One region of the Pseudomonas sp. NPDC090208 genome, then DNA from elsewhere that is predicted to be linked to it. Evidence: predicted binding sites of a transcription regulator. Region 1 holds the regulator's gene; the other holds the start of a gene.
What was found. The regulator sigma-54, encoded in region 1, starts transcription at its own class of promoters, with help from an activator protein. The targets are predictions, from matches to a motif close to ANTGGCATNNANNTTGCTNT.
Positions count from the first base shown of each region.

Region 2: a site for sigma-54 is predicted at 1,986-2,005, ahead of ACIPL0_RS15785 (CmpA/NrtA family ABC transporter substrate-binding protein). Genes of this name have one in related genera too.

Region 1 is NZ_JBIVCU010000002.1:134,345-141,828, forward strand. Features, by position in the region: gene rapZ (RNase adapter RapZ) at 1-835, opposite strand, end outside; gene ptsN (PTS IIA-like nitrogen regulatory protein PtsN) at 838-1,302, opposite strand; gene hpf (ribosome hibernation-promoting factor, HPF/YfiA family) at 1,315-1,623, opposite strand; gene ACIPL0_RS03645 (RNA polymerase factor sigma-54) at 1,700-3,193, opposite strand; gene lptB (LPS export ABC transporter ATP-binding protein) at 3,382-4,107, opposite strand; gene lptA (lipopolysaccharide transport periplasmic protein LptA) at 4,107-4,655, opposite strand; gene lptC (LPS export ABC transporter periplasmic protein LptC) at 4,642-5,214, opposite strand; gene ACIPL0_RS03665 (KdsC family phosphatase) at 5,225-5,758, opposite strand; gene ACIPL0_RS03670 (KpsF/GutQ family sugar-phosphate isomerase) at 5,759-6,733, opposite strand; gene ACIPL0_RS03675 (ATP-binding cassette domain-containing protein) at 7,044-7,484, shown strand, end outside.
Region 2 is NZ_JBIVCU010000008.1:225,815-233,298, reverse strand. Features, by position in the region: gene rmf (ribosome modulation factor) at 494-709, shown strand; gene ACIPL0_RS15790 (quinone-dependent dihydroorotate dehydrogenase) at 869-1,891, opposite strand; gene ACIPL0_RS15785 (CmpA/NrtA family ABC transporter substrate-binding protein) at 2,156-3,388, shown strand; gene ACIPL0_RS15780 (ANTAR domain-containing response regulator) at 3,363-3,938, shown strand; gene ACIPL0_RS15775 (nitrate/nitrite transporter) at 5,024-6,235, shown strand; gene ACIPL0_RS15770 (protein kinase) at 6,254-7,484, shown strand, end outside.

The DNA of each region.
Region 1 (7,484 bases):
CCTGAACGTTCTTGAGCGATTGCTGCAGCACCCGACCCAGACGTTCGGTCAGGTAGACGGAGCGGTGGTGTCCGCCGGTGCAGCCAATGGCAATGGTGACGTAGGCACGGTTGCTCGCGGCGAAACGCGGCAGCCATTTGGTCAGATAGGCGCTGATGTCCTGAAACATTTCTTCGACATCCGGTTGCGCATCGAGGTATTCGGCCACCGGCTGGTCGAGGCCGGATTGCTCGCGCAGCTCCGGTTTCCAGTAGGGATTGGGCAGGCAGCGCACATCGAACACCAGATCGGCGTCCACGGGCATGCCGCGTTTGAAGCCGAAGGATTCGATGAGGAAGGCCGTGCCTGGCTCGGGTTTGTTCAGTAGGCGCAGTTTGAGCGTGTCACGCAGTTGATAGAGGTTCAGGCGCGTGGTGTCGATGGTCATGTCGGCCAGATCGATGATCGGTCCGAGCAGGGTCTTTTCATCACGGATCGCTTCGGCCAGCGAGCGGGTTGCGGTGCTCAGCGGGTGGCGGCGGCGGGTTTCCGAGAAGCGCTTGAGCAGCGTCGACTCATCGGCATCGAGAAACAGGACGTCGCACTGGATATGGCGACTGCGAACCTCTTCGAGCATTCGCGGAAAGCGGGTCAGATGGCTGGGCAGGTTGCGCGCGTCGATGGACACGGCCAGCAGCGGTTCAGCCAGCTCGGTATTGATCAGCGCGCGCTCGGCAAGCTCGGGGAGCAGGCCGGCGGGCAGGTTGTCGACGCAGTAGAAACCGCTGTCTTCGAGAACATCGAGGGCCGTGCTCTTGCCGGAGCCGGAGCGGCCGCTGACGATGATCATGCGCATGGTCAGTGACCGTTCTGTACGTGCAGTACGACGTTGTAGAGTTCGTCGGCGCTTTTGGCGCCCCTCAGGCTGGCGCGGACTTCGCTGCGGTCAAGCATGCTGGCGATCTGGCGCAGCAACTCCAGGTGCGCATCGGTTGCGGCTTCCGGGACCAGCAGGACGAACAGCAGGTCTACGGGAGCGCCATCGATGGCGTCGAAGTCGACCGGCGCATCCAGATGCAGGACGGCGCTGATCGGTGAGGTGCAGCCCTTGAGCCGGCAATGGGGGATGGCGATGCCGTTGCCAAAGCCGGTCGAGCCGAGTTTTTCCCGGGCAATGAGGCTCTCGAACACCAGCTGGCTGTCGAGTTCGGGAATTTCCCGGCCGATCAGGTTGGCGATTTGTTCGAGAACACGTTTTTTACTGCCGCCTGGCACGTTCACGAGTGAACGGCCAGGGGTCAGGATGTTTTCAAGTCGGATCATGGGTGGGGAGTGTCAGCGAGCGGCCGCACCTTTGAGGATGCTTTGCTGCTTTTCCTTATGCTTGAGCAATTGTCTGTCTAGCTTGTCAGTGAGCAGGTCGATGGCGGCGTACATGTCGTCATGTTCGGCGTTGGCAACCACCTCTCCTCCGTGGATATGCAGTGTGGCCTCGATTTTCTGCTTCAGTTTCTCGACGGCCATCGTCACCTGCACATTGGTAATCTTGTCAAAGTGCCCTTCGAGCTTTTTCAGCTTCAGCTCGACGTATTCGCGCAGGGGCTTGGTCACTTCCAGTTGGTGTCCACTGATGTTGACTTGCATACAGCTTCTCCTTCGTTGCCAGTGCATTAAGAGGCAGGCGTGGTGCCTGCCACTGGAACGCTGTGGCGGGTGACCTCTACATCAGTCGCTTGCGCTCGCTCGAAGGTGCGATCCCCAGGGATTCGCGGTACTTGGCGACTGTGCGACGGGCCACTTGAATGCCTTGTGCCTCCAGTAAACCAGCGATCTTGCTGTCGCTCAACGGCTTTTTCTGATTTTCCGCGGCAACCAGTTTTTTGATGATTGCGCGAATCGCCGTGGACGAGCACTCGCCGCCTTCGGAGGTGCTGACGTGGCTGGAAAAGAAGTACTTGAGTTCGTAGATGCCACGCGGGGTGTGCATGTATTTCTGCGTGGTCACCCGGGAGATCGTCGACTCGTGCATGCCCACCGCTTCGGCGATGTCGTGCAGGACCAGAGGCTTCATCGCTTCGTCGCCGTATTCGAGGAAGCCGCGCTGATGCTCGACGATCTGGGTCGCCACCTTCATCAGGGTCTCGTTGCGGCTCTGCAGGCTCTTGATGAACCAACGTGCTTCTTGCAACTGGTTGCGCATGAAAGTGTTGTCGGCGCTGGTGTCGGCGCGACGCACGAAGCCGGCGTACTGTGGATTGACCCGCAGGCGCGGTACGGCTTCCTGGTTGAGTTCGACCAGCCAGCGTTCGTTGTCCTTGCGCACGATGACGTCGGGGACGACGTATTCGGCTTCGCTGGACTCGATCTGTGAGCCGGGGCGCGGGTTGAGGCTCTGGACCAGTTCGATGACCTGACGCAGGTCGTCTTCCTTGAGCTTCATGCGGCGCATCAGCTGTGCGTAGTCACGGCTACCGAGCAGGTCGATGTAGTCACTGACCAGGCGTTGGGCTTCGGCCAGCCACTTGGTCTTGACCGGCAGCTGGCGCAATTGCAGCAGCAGGCATTCGCTGAGGGTGCGGGCGCCGACGCCGGCAGGTTCGAACTGCTGGATGCGGTGCAGAACGGCTTCGATTTCGTCCAGCTCGATGTCGAGCTCGGGATCGAAAGCGTCGAGCAGCTCTTCCAGCGATTCGTCCAGATAGCCCTGATTGTTGATGCAATCGATCAGGGTCACGGCAATCAGGCGGTCGGTGTCGGACATCGGCGCCAGATTGAGCTGCCAGAGCAGGTGGCTTTGCAGGCTTTCACCGGCGGACGTACGGGTGGTGAAGTCCCACTCGTCATCGTCGTTGCTGGGCAGGCTGCTGGCGCTGGTCTGGTAGATGTCTTCCCAGGCGGTGTCGACCGGCAGCTCGTTGGGGATGCGTTCGCTCCACTCGCCGTCCTCGAGGTTGTCGACGGTCGGCGCGGCTTCCTGATAGGTCGGTTCCTGGATATCGGCGTTGGGCTTCTGTTCGATGTTGTCGGCCATCGGGTCGGCATTATCGAAATCGTCGCCTTCTTCCTGGCGTTCCAGCATGGGATTGGACTCCAGCGCTTCCTGGATTTCCTGCTGGAGGTCCAGGGTCGACAACTGAAGCAAGCGGATGGCCTGTTGCAGCTGCGGTGTCATCGTCAGCTGCTGGCCCATTCTCAAGACTAGCGAAGGTTTCATGGCAGGGGCTTAACACCTTGTTCGCCGGCGCTCGTGCGCGCCATCCACTACTGGGCGCCAGAAGGCGCCAAATTAAGCAAATTATATGCCTGAAACCGAGGTGTTTGCCTAGGGTGCGAAGACAATTAATCCGGGGCTGGCGATGAGCGTATGTTGCCGGTCGCGTTCAGCCCCGTGCCGTTCCTTGATTACAGGCGGAATTCGTGACCGAGGTACACTTCCTTGACCAACTGGTTGGCCAGGATGGTTTCGGCATCGCCTTCCGCGATCAACTGCCCATCGTTGACGATGTAGGCGGTTTCGCAGATATCCAGTGTTTCGCGTACGTTGTGGTCGGTGATCAGGACACCGATGCCCTTGGCCTTGAGGTGATGAATGATTTGCTTGATGTCGCCCACGGAGATCGGGTCTACACCGGCAAACGGTTCATCCAGCAGGATGAATTTCGGCGCAGTGGCCAGCGCGCGGGCGATTTCAACACGACGTCGCTCACCACCGGACAGGCTCATGCCAAGGTTGTCACGGATGTGGGTGATATGGAATTCCTGCAGCAGGCTTTCCAGTTCCTTGCGACGTCCGGCGCGGTCGAGATCCTTGCGGGTCTCGAGGATCGCCATGATGTTGTCCGATACCGACAGTTTGCGGAAGATCGACGCCTCTTGCGGCAGATAGCCGATACCGGCGCGGGCGCGGCCGTGCATCGGCTGGTGGCTGACGTCCATTTCGTCGATCAGCACACGGCCCTGATCGGCCTGCACCAGGCCGACGATCATGTAGAAGCAGGTGGTCTTGCCGGCGCCGTTGGGGCCAAGCAAGCCGACGATCTGGCCGCTCTCGATGGACAGGCTGACGTCACGGACGACCTGACGACTCTTGTAGCTCTTCGCCAGGTGTTGGGCTTTCAGCGTTGCCATTACTGGGCCTTCTGCTGGTCGGTTTTCTTTTTCGGCTGGATCACCATGTCGACGCGAGGACGCGCCTCGGTCAGCTTGCTGCCTGTAGCGCGACCGGCGCTGGCGAGCTTGCGTTCCGTGTCATAGACGATTTTCTCGCCTTGCGTGGTGTTGTTGTCCTTGTCGACCACCTTGGCCTTGTCGATCAGCACGATGCGGTTTTGCGGCGCGTGGTACTGGATGGTGACACCCCAGCCTTGCACGGGCTTGGTATCGCCAGCGGTCTGCAGTTGCTCGAAGTAGGCCAGATTGCCGACCGAGGTCACGACGTCGATATCGCCGGCCGGGGTGCGGGTCATGGTCACTTTGTTGCCGGTGACCTTCATCGAACCTTGAGTGATGATCACGTTGCCCGTGTAGGTGGCGATACCTTGTTTGTCGTCCAGTTGAGCATCGTCTGCCTGAATGCGGATAGGCTGATCCTGATCATTCGGCAGAGCCCAGGCGCTAACGCTTCCCAGTGCTGCGCCCAGGCCAAGCAAAATAGGGAGGGTTTTAAGGAGCCTCATACTGTCCTCTTGCGTTCGATAGCAGGTGTATCCTGCTTTCTTTTAAATAGGCTTTCATACCCGTACCGGTGCTCACACCGTTGAATCCGTCGATTCTAACGGGTTGCGCAGTTTCCGCATATTGCTTCTGAGGGAATACTGTCATGCGGCTACTGGTGATGATCGTGGTGCGTTTTTTCTCGTCGGTGCGGTTGATGCGCACCGAATCGATCAGCTCGACATGGTCGCCGCCAGGGGACACCTCGGCGCGTACGCTCTGCACGTGCCAAGGGTATTCCGAACCGCGAAACATCTGCAGTACCGGCGTGGTCATCAGGGTGACGTCGGTGGCTTTCAGGTGTTCGACCTTGTCCGCCGTCATGTCGTATTGCATCCCGCCATCGGGCAGGTACTGAATGCTGTGGGCGTTCAGGGCGTAATAGTCGATGGCGCTTTCATCGACCGCCGTCTTGGGCTGGTCCATGAAGCTTTCCGGACTGATGTTCCAGTAGCCGACCGCTGCCAGCAGCAGGGCCAGCACGCCGAAGATCAGAAATGTACGAAACTTTTTGCTCAGCATAGGTGCACTTCTATAGGTAGGCGGCGTGGGCCGCTTCGAGATTGCCCTGAGCGTTCAGGATCAGCTCGCAGAATTCACGGGCAGCGCCTTCACCGCCTCGTGCCTGGGTTGTGCCGTGGGCATGCTGACGAACGAAGCCGGCGGCATTGGCCACTGCCATGCCCAGGCCGACGCGACGAATCACCGGCAGGTCCGGCAGGTCGTCGCCCAGATAGGCCACTTGTTCATAGCTCAGGTTCAGTTGCTGCAGTAATTCGTCCAGGACCACCAGCTTGTCTTCGCGGCCCTGATAAAGATGGGCGATGCCCAGGTTCTTTGCCCGGCGTTCGACCACCGGGGTCTTGCGGCCACTGATGATGGCCGTGGTCACGCCCGAGTTGATGAGCATCTTGATGCCCTGGCCGTCGAGGGTGTTGAAGGTCTTGAACTCGCTGCCGTCTTCCAGGAAGTACAGGCGGCCATCGGTCAGCACGCCGTCCACGTCGAAAACAGCCAGCTTGATCGCCTTGCCGCGTTGCATCAGTTCATTCATGTCGACGCTCATTTACATGACTCCTGCGCGCAGGAGGTCCTGCAGGTTGAATGCGCCGACCGGACGATCATGCTCGTCGACCACGATCAGTGCGCCGATCTTGTTGTCTTCCATGATCTTCAGTGCCTCGGCGGCGAGCATTTCGGCGCGCACGGTCTTGCCGTGTACGGTCATGACGTCGTCGATCACCGCCTGACGGATGTCGATGGGGCGGTCGAGCGTGCGACGCAGGTCGCCGTCGGTGAAGATCCCGGCCAGACGGCCGTCGGCCTCGACAATGGCGGTCATGCCCAGACCCTTGCGGGTCATTTCCATCAGCGAGTCGCGCAGCAGGGTGCCACGTGCCACTTGTGGCAGTTCGGCGCCGGTGTGCATGACGTGCTCGACCTTCAGCAGCAGGCGGCGGCCCAGCGCGCCGCCCGGATGCGAGAAGGCGAAATCTTCGGCAGTGAAGCCGCGTGCATCGAGCAGGGCCACGGCCAGTGCGTCGCCCATGGCGAGTGCAGCAGTGGTCGACGAGGTCGGCGCCAGGTTCAGCGGGCAGGCTTCGTGGGCAACGCGGGCGTTGAGGTTGACGTCGGCAGCTTTTGCCAGCGTCGAATCCGGGTTGCCGGTCAGGCTGATCATCTTGATGCCCAGGCGCTTGATCAGCGGCAGCAGGGTCACGATCTCGGCCGTGGTCCCGGAGTTGGACAGCGCCAGAATGATATCGGTGGCCGTGATCATGCCCATGTCGCCATGGCTGGCTTCGGCCGGGTGCACGAAAAACGCTGGCGTGCCGGTGCTGGCCAGGGTGGCGGCGATCTTGCGGCCGATGTGCCCGGACTTGCCCATGCCGACCACCACGACCCGGCCCTGGCTGGTCATGATCATTTCGCAGGCTTTGACGAAGTCCGCATCGATATGCGCAAGCAAACCCTCCACGGCTTCTACTTCAAGGCGGATGGTGCGTTGTGCCGATTCAATCAGGTCGCGGGCATTGGTCATGTAGGCAAGGGTCGGTCTGATAAAAAGGCCGCGATTATAGCGGCAATGTTGAAAAGCCTCACGCTTCATCGTAGCTCTTTGTTTATGGAAGGTATCGGTCCGTCAGTTCCGGTCCGGCACTGACCTTCGTCTCTCCAGGAAAATTCCACTGCACTGCAAATATTGCACGCTGATGAAAGCGGAGCGGTTGGTGCTTTGGCGGCGTACGACAGCGGTGTTATAGTTCGCCGCTTGTTCGGCCCCTCCAGACAGTGTGTCGTTCGTCAAGGACGCAGCATCTGAGAGACAGGCTGCATCGCAAGGAGTTTAGATGAGTGCCGATAACGCCTACGCGGTCGAATTGAAGGGTGTGTCCTTCAAACGCGGTACGCGCAGCATCTTCAATAATGTGGACATCCGCATTCCCCGGGGCAAAGTCACCGGCATCATGGGGCCGTCGGGCAGTGGCAAGACCACCTTGCTGCGGCTGATGGGTGCGCAATTGCGTCCCAGCGCCGGCGAGGTCTGGGTCAATGGCCAGAATCTGCCGCAGCTGTCGCGCAGCGATCTGTTCGATGCGCGCAAGCAGATGGGTGTCCTGTTTCAGAGCGGTGCGCTGTTCACCGATCTCGACGTTTTCGAAAACGTGGCGTTTCCGCTGCGTGTTCATACCAAACTGCCCGAAGACATGATCCGCGACATCGTCCTGCTCAAGCTGCAGGCGGTAGGGTTGCGCGGCGCGGTCGAACTCATGCCCGACGAGCTTTCCGGT
Region 2 (7,484 bases), on a different contig from region 1:
AACGCCTGCGCGGCACACCGGTTGTGCCTCCACCGCAGCGATACATTTCGTCTGCGGCAGACCATCAGCCATAAAATCAGCCAACAGTGTGATATTAAAAAACCACTATTCAGCACGACAACGGCGGCAATAAAAAGTCACATCACCGACCCTTCGTCGTTTTATCTCTGACGCCAATCGGCCATCTCATGCACATGAGAAGCACTGGCGATATCCGTGGAGAGCCACGGTTCAGGGGCCTTGCCAGAAAAACAGCGTCGTAAAACACGACACTTCTTATCGTCGTAATGCCTGAATGGTTACGTTCTTATGACAAAACGGTCATTCACAGCATCCCGTCCATTGGTTAGAAATCAACTCAGGTTGTCGCCGCAACGACGACAGCACCACGCCCGTGACGCCGGCAGCGGGCTTGTAACGGCAGATGATTTCTGCCCGACCTCAACCTGAGGTCTCCAGGGACATAACAGTCAACAAACGAGGGCAACACCCTATGAGAAGACTTAAGCGTGATCCGTTGGAAAGAGCTTTTTCGCGCGGATATCAATACGGCGTAACTGGTAAATCCCGTGAGCTTTGCCCCTTTACTCTACCGTCTGTGCGCCAAGCCTGGATCAATGGCTGGCGGGAAGGACGCGGCGACAACTGGGACGGTATGACCGGCACTGCGGGTATCCACAGACTCAACGAACTTCACGCGGTCGGCTGACACTCAACGAACAACGTAACGAAAGGTAGATTCCGAAACGACAGGATTCCTTTTACAACGCGAGCCGATTTCCCATCACCATGCGCGCCCCATCCGGGCGGCGGGCTGAGAAGCCCAGGAGGGGTTCCCTTGAGGAACCCCTCTTTTTATTCCGAGCACTTAACGCGGCATTGCGGCGATGGCGTCTACCGCCTCGCGAATGAGCGCCGGGCCTTTATAGATGAAGCCCGAATAGATCTGCACCAGGCTCGCACCCGCCTCGATCTTCTCCGCCGCATGACGCCCTTCGGTGATACCGCCAGCGGCAATGATCGGCAGTTTGCCGCCCAACTCACCCGCCAGCACCTTGACGATATGCGTGCTCTTCTCGCGCACCGGCGCACCGGACAGACCGCCGGCCTCGTCAGCATGGGGCAGGCCTTCGACGCCCTGACGGCTGAGCGTGGTGTTGGTGGCGATAACCGCATCCATGCCCGACTCCAGCAGCGCACTGGCGACCAGTACGGTTTCTTCGTCACTCATGTCAGGCGCAATCTTGATCGCCAGTGGCACGCGCTTGCCGTGACGCTCGGTCAGGGCCTCCTGACGCAGGCGCAAGGCTTCGAGCAGTTGCTTGAGCGAGTCACCGAATTGCAGGCTGCGCAGGCCCGGGGTGTTCGGCGAACTGACGTTGACCGTGACGTAGCTGGCGTGGGCGTAAACCTTGTCCAGGCAGATCAGGTAGTCATCGACTGCGCGCTCGACCGGGGTGTCGAAGTTCTTGCCGATGTTGATGCCCAGCACACCGTTGTACTTGGCGGCTTGCACGCGGCTGACCAGATTGTCGACACCGAGGTTGTTGAAGCCCATGCGGTTGATGATGCCTTCGGCATGGGGCAGACGGAAAATCCGCGGCTTGGGGTTGCCCGGCTGTGGCCGCGGCGTGACCGTGCCGATTTCGACGAAACCGAAGCCCAGTTGGGCAAAGCCGTCGATGGCCGCGCCGTTCTTGTCCAGACCGGCAGCCAGGCCGACCGGGTTGGGAAACTGCAGGCCCATGACCGTCACCGGCAACCGCACCGGCGCCTTGTTGAACAGGCTGTTGAGCCCCAGACGGCCGCCGGCACCGATCAGGTCGATGGACAGATCGTGGGAGGTTTCCGGGGAGAGTTTGAACAGTAACTGGCGGGCCAGGTTATACATGGGCGGGCGCGGCTCGTTTGCGGCTGAAGTCAGCGGCGGATTATAGACGCCCGCGCCGGGCGTGTCGCGAAGTTTGCCGTGCTTGCTGCGGTTCGCTGGCATATCGCTTGCTTGAGCCTGTTTGACCACCTCGCGCCAATGGCGGCGCGGAGCATCGGACAATGACGTCGTTGTCGTCCCGGCCATGGCCCGGACGAGGCGGCGTTTTTTTATGGAAGGCCCTTCGTCGGCAACAGCAGACGGTCTTCAGGCGGAACCGAAAACATGAATGACACCCTCAACACCTCGCTGGCCTGGGTCAATGGCAGTGATGCGCCGGAACTGAACAGCATCGACGTCGGCTTCATGGCCCTGACCGACAGCGCCTCATTGATCGTTGCCGCGACCCAGGGCTTCGCCCAGCCTTATGGCCTGAACATCAACCTGCAGCGCCAGCCGTCCTGGGCCAGCCTGCGCGACCGTCTGGTCAACGGCGAACTGCACGCCGCCCACAGCCTTTACGGACTGGTGTACGCCGCCCAACTGGGCCTCGGCGGCCCGGCCAAAGACATGGCGGTGCTGATGGGGTTGAACCAGAACGGCCAGAGCATCAATCTGTCCCGCGCGTTGCAGGAAGCCGCCGTGCTCACTCCTGACGCACTGGATCGGCGCACGCACCAAAGCGAATCAAAACTCACCTTCGCCCAGACCTTCCCCACCGGCAATCATGCGCTGTGGCTGTATTACTGGCTGGCGAGCCAGGGCATTCACCCGCTGCACGACGTCGATAGCGTGGTGGTGCCGCCGCCGCAAATGGTCGAGCACCTCAAGGCGAAGCGTATCGACGGCTTCTGCGTCGGCGAACCCTGGGGCGCCAGCGCCGTCCGCCAGCAGCTCGGTTTTACCCTGGCGACCACCCAGGCGATCTGGCCGGACCATCCGGAAAAAGTCCTCGGCTGTCGCCTGAAGTTCGTCCAGCAGTACCCCAACACCGCCCGCGCGCTGGTCATGGCGATTCTGGAGGCCAGCCGCTTTATCGAACAAAGCCTGGACAACCGCCGCAGCACCGCGCAACTGCTCAGCGCGCCCGAGTATGTCGACGCGCCAGTGCAAGACATCGAAGCGCGTCTGCTGGGCGAATACGACGACGGTCTCGGCAACCACTGGCACGATCACCACGCCGTGCGTTTCTACCGCAATGGCACGGTGAACATGCCGTATCTGTCCGACGGCATGTGGTTCATGACCCAATTCCGCCGCTGGGGCCTGCTGCGCGAAGATCCGGATTACTTCGTCGTGGCCCGCCAGGTCCAGCAACTGGATCTTTATCGTCAAGCCGCCAACGCACTCGGCGTGCCCGTGCCGGATTCGTCCATGCGCAGCAGCCAGTTGATCGACGGCAAGGTCTGGGATGGCAGCGACCCGGCCGGTTACGCCCGCAGTTTCAAACTTCATGCACTGGGTGATACTCAACAGCAGGAGGAACGCCGACATGCTGCGAATCCTGCTGATCAATGACACGCCAAAGAAAGTCGGCCGGCTGAAAGCCGCGCTGGTCGAGGCCGGTTTCGAGGTGATCGACGAGTCCGGACTGATCATCGACCTGCCCGCCCGCGTACATGCCGTGCGCCCGGACGTGATCCTGATCGACACCGAATCGCCGGGCCGCGACGTGATGGAGCAAGTGGTACTGGTCACCCGCGATTTGCCCCGCCCCATCGTCATGTTCACCGACGAGCACGACCCCGGCGTGATGCGCCAGGCGATCAAGTCCGGCGTCAGTGCTTACATCGTCGAGGGCATCCACGCCCAGCGTCTGCAGCCGATCCTTGATGTAGCGATGGCACGTTTCGAGAGCGATCAGGACTTGCGCGCACAATTGCACGCCCGCGACCAGCAACTGGCCGAACGCAAACGCATCGAAACGGCCAAGGGCCTGCTGATGAAAATGAAAAACTGCAACGAGGAAGAGGCCTACACCCTCATGCGGCGCCAGGCCATGAGCCGGCAGCAGAAGCTGATTCAGGTGGCCGAGCAGATCATCGCCATGAGTGAGTTGTTGGGGTGATCTGTGTTTATTGATCTGCTGAAGGGCGCTGAATCAGTGGTTGTCGGGGCGTTTGCCAGATTGCTATCGCGAGCAGAGCTCCCTCCCACGGATAGACAGTGTTCGCCGGATCTGCGCATGGCAACACAATCCGTAAAACCACCACAGAAGCCGGCTCCTACCGCCTTCGGCCAGAAGCAAAGGCAGCTGGCATTGACTGCTACGTGCAAATTGCGTTCAGCCAGAGAGTTGGTGGTGCTGGTGACGGCGCCTTCGCGGGCGAACCCGCTCCCACAGGGAATGCGCTCGCTTGGCTTTTGCTTTTCAGCTTTTGACCTTGGGGCCCCGTTCCAGAAGGCCGAACGCAGGCGATGCGCAGTGGCGCCGAGCGGCATGGATGCCGCGAGAGCCGCGTGGGCCATGGATGGCCCATTCGCGGCGGGCCCACGGAGCATTGCCGGAGTGCGGGTATGCCGAGCCTGTGGCGAGGCACCGGATGGCGGCGTAAGAAGCCCTTGGTTACTTGGGGCTTTTCCAAGTAACTCGCCGTCAGGCGAAACCAAGCTGCGTTAGCAGCTAAAGCGTCAGGCCAGACACACCGAGTGCACAGGTTTTACGACGACTGCGTCGCCGCTCGCAGGGCAAGCCAGCTCCTACAAGGGACCGCGTAACGTGCCGAAGGCGAAACAAGGCTGCGTTAGCAGACCAGCAATCCATCAGACACACCGAGTGCGCAGGTTTTACGACGACTGCGTCGCCGGTCGCAGGACAAGCCAGCTCCTACACCGAATGGCGTTGATTCAGAAACGAAGCGGTGTCGGTGATGACGCCATCGCGGGCAAGCGCGGCCCTACGTTCCATCATCTGGCCCACGTTTTGCTAGATAGGTTTCACAGGTAGCCAACGGCGGTTGCCTCCACACACGACAAAGACGTCGCACACCCCTTCGCCAACGCGGAACGGGTTGCGACGTTTTTTGCGTTTTGGCCCCCAGAAAACGGGCCGGGTGGAGCGCCGCCATGGTGCTTCACCTGCAAGACCTGACCCGTGACGGTGCAAGCAAGCAACAACGCACCGACAATGATTTCCTGCAGATGAGGTGTGAGATGAATACAAGTTTCTGGAAAGCCGGCCACAAACCCACGCTGTTTGCAGCATTCCTCTATTTCGACCTGAGCTTCATGGTCTGGTACCTGCTGGGCCCGCTCGCCGTGCAGATCGCCGCCGACCTGCACCTGACCACCCAGCAGCGCGGCCTGATGGTCGCCACACCGATTCTGGCCGGCGCGTTCCTGCGCTTCCTGATGGGCATGCTGGCCGACCAACTGTCGCCAAAGACCGCCGGCATCATCGGCCAGGTCATTGTCATCGTTGCACTGTTCTGCGCCTGGCAACTGGGCATCCACAGCTATGAGCAAGCCCTGCTGCTGGGTGTGTTCCTCGGCATGGCCGGCGCGTCGTTCGCCGTCGCTTTGCCGCTGGCCTCGCAATGGTATCCACCACAGCACCAGGGCAAGGCCATGGGCATCGCCGGGGCCGGCAACTCGGGCACCGTATTCGCCGCGCTGATCGCACCGGTGCTGGCCGCCAGTTTTGGCTGGAGCAACGTGTTCGGTTTTGCCGTAGCGCCGCTGGTACTGACCCTGATCGCCTTCTCGCTGATGGCGCGCAACGCTCCGGAACGGCCAAAAGCCAAATCCATGGCCGACTATTTCAAGGCCTTGGGCGACCGTGACAGCTGGTGGTTCATGTTCTTCTACAGCGTCACCTTCGGCGGCTTCATCGGCCTGGCCAGCGCCCTGCCCGGCTATTTCAACGACCAATACGGCCTGAGCCCGGTGACCGCCGGCTACTACACCGCCGCCTGCGTGTTCGGTGGCAGCCTGATGCGCCCACTGGGCGGCGCGCTGGCCGACCGTTTCGGCGGTATTCGCACGCTGTCGGGGATGTACGCCGTGGCCGCCATCTGCATCGCGGCCGTGGGTTTCAACCTGCCCAGCTCGTGGGCGGCACTGGCGCTGTTCGTCGCCGCGATGCTCGGTCTGGGTGCCGGTAACGGCGCGGTGTTCCAGTTGGTGCCGCAGCGTTTCCGCAAGGAAATCGGCGTGATGACCGGCCTGATCGGCATGGCCGGCGGCGTTGGCGGCTTCCTGTTGGCAGCCGGCCTGGGCGCGATCAAGCAGAACACTGGTGACTACCAATTGGGCCTGTGGCTGTTCGCCCTGCTGGGCGTGCTGGCCTGGTTCGGCCTGATGAACGTCAAACGTCGCTGGAGAACCACCTGGGGTTCCGCCGCCGTCACCGCTGCGCGCGTCTGATTGCTGCAAGTCCTGCCCATGAATCAGCCTTTGACGTTGCCAGCCCCACCGGCCACCGGCCTGCAGTTGCGTTGCGCGGAATACAGCGCCAGCGGCCCGCGCGCCGAGAATCAGGATGCTCTGCGCATGGTCACCCCGGCGCCGGCCCTGGCGGCCAGCAAAGGCTATCTCTTCGCGCTGGCCGACGGCGTCAGCCAGTGCATCGATGGCGGTCTGGCCTCGCGCTCAACCTTGCAGGCGCTGGCGCTGGACTACTACTCGACGCCAGAAACCTGGGGAGTGGCGCAGGCGCTGGACCGTCTGTTGCTGGCGCAGAACCGCTGGCTGCAAGCCAATGGCCTGCTCACCACCCTGAGCGCGCTGGTCCTGCGCGGGCGACGCTTTACCCTCGCCCACGTCGGCGACTGCCGGGCCTATCGCTGGTTCGACGGCGAACTGCAACGAATCAGCGAGGATCATGTCTGGGAACAGCCGGACATGCAGCATGTGCTCAAGCGAGCACTGGGGCTGGATCAGTATGTGGTCATGGATTATCTGGACGGCGAGCTGCGCGAGGGCGAACGCCTGTTGCTGGTCAGCGATGGCGTCTGGTCGGTGCTGGACGACAGCCGCATCCGTTCGATTCTCAACGAACAGCATGATCTGGACGCTGCGGTGCGCACGCTGGTGCAATCGGCGCATCTGGCCGATGGTCAGGACAATGCCAGCGCGCTGCTGATCGAGATCGAGCAACTGGGCAGCGACACCCTGGGCGACACCCTGTTTCAGTTGCAGCAGTGGCCGCTGCCACCCGCGCTGAAGGTCGGTCAGCGCTTCGAGGGCTGGCAGGTCGAGGCGCGACTGGGCGATTCCCGGCAGTCCCTGCTGTACCGCGTTCGCGATGCCCAGCAGCACCGCTGGTTGCTGAAAACCCTGCCGCAAAGCCGTTCGGATGAACAAGGTGCAGGCCAGGCCTTGTTGCTGGAGGAGTGGTTTCTGCGCCGGGTCGCCGGGCGCTTCTTCCCCGAGCTGCATCCGCTCGGCGACCGGCAGCACCTGTATTACGTGATGCGCGAATACCCCGGACGCACCCTGGCGCAGGTTTTCGAGCAACAGGGCCCGCAGGAACTGGCGCAGTGGCTCAAACTTGCCCGGAGCCTGATCGGCGCCATCGGTTTGCTGCATCGGCGCAACATCGTTCACCGCGACATCAAACCGGAAAACCTGCTGATCGACGATGACGACGAGCTGCGCGTGCTGGATTTCGGCC